2 regions of the Glaciecola sp. G7-5 genome follow, and region 1 is predicted to be linked to the other one. Evidence: predicted binding sites of a transcription regulator. Region 1 holds the regulator's gene; the other holds the start of a gene.
What was found. The regulator MetJ, encoded in region 1, represses methionine synthesis genes. The targets are predictions, from matches to a motif close to TAGACGTCTAGACGTCTA.

Region 2: thrA (bifunctional aspartate kinase/homoserine dehydrogenase I) is a predicted target of MetJ. The motif match lies at 1,784-1,801, and genes of this name have one in related genera.

The regions. Positions count from the first base shown of each region.
Region 1 covers NZ_CM147892.1:2,057,917-2,061,131, forward strand. The annotation lists gene AC0L6H_RS08930 (right-handed parallel beta-helix repeat-containing protein) at 1-785, shown strand, start outside; gene AC0L6H_RS08935 (hypothetical protein) at 785-1,768, shown strand; gene metJ (met regulon transcriptional regulator MetJ) at 1,831-2,154, opposite strand; gene metF (methylenetetrahydrofolate reductase) at 2,294-3,178, shown strand.
Region 2 covers NZ_CM147892.1:4,695,680-4,698,894, forward strand. The annotation lists gene thrA (bifunctional aspartate kinase/homoserine dehydrogenase I) at 1-1,541, opposite strand, end outside; gene nhaD (sodium:proton antiporter NhaD) at 1,933-3,215, opposite strand, start outside.

The DNA.
Region 1 (3,215 bases):
AGAGGGTTCTATTGGTACAAACGAATGAGCCCCACGTCAGTTTTAGTAAAGAACATCGACCATTTCAAACATATCAATATGCGGTGATTGCCACAGATAAGGCACACAATTCAAGTGATGAAACGAGCATAAACGAACGTTTTATGCCATCTAATGTGCTCAAGCAAGCGGCCGTTATCAGTCGCTCGAAGTTACCACTTACTATTGATAAAGATTCGAGGTTAACTAAGCTTTACAGCCCATACTTAGTTGATAGCAATACTTTAGTATCTAGTGGTGCCATTCTTTTTATTGAACCGGGCGTTGTGTTGGAATTTACGCAAACAGGTATATTGGCAATCGAAGGTAGTCTCAAGACTTATGGTTTAGAACCTGTTGTATTTAGGGCAATGTCTAACAAGCAACAAGACCAAAGCTTTATTCGAATTAATTCTACTCGCCATATCGAGTTAGATGGCTTTATCATCGAAAATGCAGGTATTGGACTCGAGGTTATAAAAGGTAAACCAAGCGTGCAAAACTGCGAAATAAATAACAGTAATTATACGGCCTTGTCTATTAGTGGTATGGCAAATGTTGAAGTTGAAAACTGCCTAATAAATGGCAGTAATACCAGCGCGGTGGTTGTTGCTGATAACGCGCGTTTGAAGATAGAAAACGCCACTTTTACAAATAATTTTCCGTTTCACATACAAAATTCGTCAACCTACCAAGTTGATGCTCGCAATAATAAGTGGCAACCTGAAGCTGATGCCATCACCATTTTAGGGAATGTAAAATACTAATGAATATACAAAAAACATGTGGAATATTGTTCTGTTTATTCGCCAGCACGGTAGCCAGTGCGCAAACATTAGGTGAATACAATGAGTGGTTGTCGGTCTCCTCTAAGGTTAATTGGAGTTCAGGTATTGTGAGTGCCGAAGGTTTTGGTGTTGCGCCTGAAAATAAGCGTGAACAGGTCGGCAAATTGCTTGCGTGCAGAGCAGCGATAACCGATGCACAGCGTAACTTACTTGAAGCTACCAAAGGCGTTAACGTGACTGTTGATACCAGTATTTCAAAAATGGCGTCGCAATACGATACAGTCAAATCGGCGGTTGAAGGTACGGTAAAAGGCGCGACTATTATTGAAAGAAGCATGGTAGATGATATCACTTGCAAGGTGATAATGCGTTTGTCTATTGGCGGTAGGTTAAGTGCCAGTGTTTATGACCAAACGATTCCCTCCTCAAACTCGCTAAGCCTATTATGGGATGACTTTTGGCAAGGAGAGTTATCTTTAGGTTTGTTTTCATCTGCGAATGCCGCGCAAAGCCCTGTTGTCACGGAAAATATAAGAGAATTTGAGTTGTTAGATAAGCGCGTTAGTAAGCTAGAAAGCAGTATACTAACTATTAGTCCTGCACTGGCCAACGCCAAGACCGAAGATCAACCGACAGGCATTATTATTGACGTAAGGGGCAATCGCTTTGTACCCTCAATGACCCCCGAACTGCAGCAGGCTGACGGAAAGCTGATATATCCATCAACACAAGATAAACAAAGCTTAATTGCTTCAGGCAAACTGCTTTCGTTGTTTTCACGCAGCATAGAGCACGCGATGAACCACCCCATTGTAGGTGACAAACCATTATTACTAAAAGCCAATGTAGATAACAAACAACCGTCTAATGTTAGGCTAACTGCGCAAAATAGTGCTAGATTGATAGCACTGGCGAAGCAAAACTTTTTTGCCACGCCAAAAATTATCATTGTATTAGACTAACGAGGCTTTTTTTAACTAAGGTGGGACAGCCCATATTTATAGGATATAGGCTGCTCTAAAGATTAGTCTTGGGCTTCGATTTCAGCGACATCGATGCCCATCGCTTCCATAATTTTTCTAGCTTCTAGTGGAATTCTATAATTATTGTCTTTTTTCAAATCGACATCATCGGGAAGCGGTTGACCTGTAAAAGCATGTAAAAATGCCTCACATAGTAATTCAGAGTTAGTTGCATGGCGCAAATTACTGACTTGTCTACGCGTTCGCTCGTCGGTTAATACTTTTAAGACCTTGATAGGTATCGACACAGTGACCTTTTTTACTTGCTCGCTTTTTTTACCATGCTCTGCATAGGGATGAATGTATTCGCCGTTCCATTTAGCCATTGTTTTTGTCGTTATGTGGTTAAGTTATAATAAAATTCTAACTGTTCTAGAGAAAATATCAATCTAGACGTCTAAATTGCTTGACGTCTATCCAATATACTCGTAATTTAGACGTCTAAACGTCTATTTAAGGTTTTTCATGGTTTCTTACGCTCAGGGTATCGATGCCCTCAATCAGTCTTTAAGCGAATTACGCGACATCGATGTCTCATTTGAATTTTTTCCACCCAATACCCAAGCGATGGAAGACACTTTGTGGAAGTCCGTTGAAAGACTTGCACCACTTAAGCCTAAGTACATGTCGGTTACCTATGGCGCGAACAGTGGCGAACGAGACCGCACTCACTCTGTTGTTAAAAAGATACAAACAGAAACCGGTGTTTCTACAGCCCCCCATTTAACTTGCGTAGATGCCTCAGAAGCTGAGTTAAGAGCAATTGCGAAGGATTATTGGGATACGGGGGTTAGACGTATCGTAGCGCTTCGTGGAGACCTTCCTGAGGGCATGGAAAAGCCCGCACTATATGCGTCGGATTTAGTTGGTATTCTAAAAGATGTGGCTGATTTTGATATTTCGGTTGCTGCTTATCCAGAAAAACATCCAGATGCACCAAATGATCAATTTGACCTTCTTAACCTAAAGCGAAAAATAGAAGCCGGTGCAAATGAGGCGATTACTCAATTCTTTTTTGATACAAGCGTTTTTCTACGTTTTCGAGATCGCGCCGCTGCGGCTGGCATCGATGCGGATATTGTGCCAGGGATATTGCCGGTGACAAACTATCAAACCTTGGTACGTTTTGCGGGAATGACCAACGTACATGTTCCAGGTTGGTTACATAAACTATACGATGGCTTAGATAAAGATGACCAAGCAACGCGTAATTTGCTTGGTGCTAATATCGCCATGGACATGGTGAAAGTACTGGCTAAAGAGGGTGTCAAACATTTCCATTTCTACACCTTAAACAGAAGTGAACTCAGCTATGCGATTTGTCATATGCTCGGCCTTCGTAAAAATTAAGCCGTAGGTTTATCTAGTTATTCTTGCGAACTGTAAT
Region 2 (3,215 bases), 2.5 Mb from region 1:
AACAAACATTGCTTAGAATTTGCAATACCGTAAACGTTTAGTTGGATATTTCGGCCTAACAATGCCCCTTGTTGTTTGCCGATTTGACGCAGCAATTCAAGCCCTACCGTACCCACACCAATTAAGAAGGCATCGATACTTAGCATCTGTGTAAAGAAATTTTGGTGAATGACTTTAACGGCTTTTTTGGCCTTGCTGTTTTCAATAACCGTTGAAATTGAGCGCTCTGATGAGCCTTGTGCAATGGCAACATTGTTGACTCGAGCCTGGGCTAAAGATTTAAAGAATTTTGCCGCGAGTCCTTTAGACTGTCGCATACCGTCGCCCACCAAGGTTACGATAGCAAGATCTTCTCTTACTTCAATAGGTTCTAGTAAGTGGTTGGCAAGTTCTAATGCAAAATTTTCTTCCAGCAGTTCTTTTGCGCGCGCTGCATCTTTTTGCCCAATACAAAAACTAATACTGTACTCAGACGAACTTTGCGTAATTAGGCTAATCGAGATATTGCCTTTTGAAATAACGTCGAATATACGACTCGCCATACCTACCATGCCTTTCATACCTGGGCCTGATAAGTTGAACATCGCAATATCCTCGAGGTGGGAGATACCTTTTACACTCGTCCACTTTTCACTCGCCTGATGACTTATTAGAGTGCCTGGTGCAGCTGGATTCAAAGTGTTTCTAATTAAACAAGGAATACCAAATTGGGCGATTGGGCCGATAGTTTTAGGATGTAAGACTTTCGCGCCGAAGTAAGATAGCTCCATTGCTTCTTGATAGGTCAATTTATCGAGCAATACAGCCCCTTCAACTTGGTTTGGATCAGCGTTATATACACCATCTACATCAGTCCATATTTCGCAACAACTGGCGTTTATACAAGCAGCTAAAATGGCAGCGGAATAATCTGAACCATTACGACCTAGCGTAACCTTTTCACCTAGTTCGTTAGCTGCTACAAAACCCGGCATGATAAGCAGTAAACTACCATCACTTGGCACTTCACTAAAACGCGCTCTAGATTCTGAAAGTAGCGCTAAACTGTCAAGGTAATCGCCCTCAGCAACAATATAGTCAACAGGGTCAACAATCAGATTATCGACCTTGTGTGCACTCATAATGGCGCTGAATATTTTCACACTAACATATTCGCCCATGCTCAAAATACTGGCGGTGACTTGGTCGGGGCATATTTCTAGTAAACGGATACCTTCTAACTGCTGTTTAAGTAAGGCTAGGCGCTCAGTGATATAGCCGTCTACGCCCTCAAAATCAAAACCAGAAAGAGTAGAATTCAACTCATTTGCAATACCGTGCAAAGTCATGTCTAGCTTAGCTAATAGTTCACCAAAATCTTTACCAGCGCCCGCTTGCTCACATAATAAAGACAGTGCGTTTGTTACGCCTTTAGGTGCAGAAAGCACAACCGCCGCCCCTTTGCAGTCTCTACTTTTGTGTGCATCAGCACTAATGTTGTAAACTTTTAAATAACGAGTTGCATCGGCCAACGACGACCCACCAAACTTTAACACCTTCATCAACAATTCCGCCTTTACCTATTTAATTATACTCGTCTAAACAAACTCACTTGCTACCAATACTTTTTGCTTGAGCACTAACAAAAAAGCCCGCATTATGCGGGCTTTCGTTTGCTATAAAATGGCACAAGCTAACGACCGCCCTCGGTAGAGGTGGTTATCATAATAATGCGCATCATTGCAGACGCATCTATTACTATATTCATGTCGTTAGTATTCTTATCTGTTTTCATGAAGCCAATTTGCCGTATAGACGTCTATATGTCAACCTTAAATTAAGTGAAAGGGTATATTTTGGTCATTTCTTTTTAACTTCGAAAATTATTACCCTTAGCAACAAGCCTGACAAACTAAAAAGACGCTGCCACTACTACATTAAATTTATATAGTATTAGAGCCCGCTACCATTTAACAATAAATGCACCCAAATACTGGCAACATAGCCAAGCGCTATGACCGGAGTCCATTTAAGGTGAGCAGCGAAAGTATATACGCCTCGTGCTGTTCCAAGTAATGCTACACCCGCTGCCGAACCAATTGCTAACATGCTTCCCCCAACACCTGCCGTCAGGGTTACTAACTGCCATTGTTCAACTGGCATCGCTGGATCCATGGTCAATACGGCAAACATTACCGGTATATTATCAACAATTGCTGACAACACCCCTACCAGTGAATTGGCCCAAACTGCACCTAAATCGTTATACATTACCTCAGAAATAAGGGCCATATAACCAAACTGGCTTAAGCCAGCAACGCACATGATAACGCCGTAGAAAAACAGCAAGGTATCCCACTCGGCACGTGATACACGCTCCATAATATCAAACTCTTTTACCTCGGTTCGGCTTTCAGTCATATCTTCAAACAACTCGACAGAGCCAATATTATTTCCATTTTCGTCTTCTATAGGAGCGGCACTAAACATTAAATAGGCTCCTATATTTTCGAAGTAATTAGCCGCATCATAAGACTTTCCTTCTAATGGATTGTCACGATATTGGTGACGATAATGTTGGCGAACGCCAGTACCTGATTTATCGTCTAATACGATATCTGCCAAAGTAGGACGCTCATTTTTGTAAAACGCTTTCCAATGATTTTTGGTGCCAATCATGTCCTCAGCTTTATGCCCAGTAAGTTCTTCGAGTGCTACGTTCCAATGCGTAACCTTGTGCTCGTTATCGAGTATAAAGGCTGGGTAAGGTTGGTCGTTGATATTATCTCCAATATCCTTGCCATAACGCTCTAATACACTCAATGGGTTACCGTGTGCTTCGCTACGTCCACCAAAAATAGAGTCTGCCATGACTGCTCGGCCTTCTTGTCTTTTCAGATAGTAGGAATATAAACCTAAATAGCCTAAACCAAACATCATACCTGCAGCGGGTGGCAAGTGCAGAGCGCTGTGAAAAGTTACCGCAGTTGCAATTGTTAGTAAAAAAAGTCCTACCATGACTTGAGCGCCGGGCTTTAAGCGTGTTTTTTCATTACTCGCTTCTGGCGTCCCTTTTGGCAATGCAAAGCTCATAATTACAGCCGGTACCAACCAATTGACAACCGACGGAATAAATAACGGTAGGAATTGTAAAAATTCGACTTTGCCTTTTTGCCATACCATTAGTGTGGTGATGTCGCCAAAAGGTGAAAAAGCGCCGCCAGCATTCGCGGCTA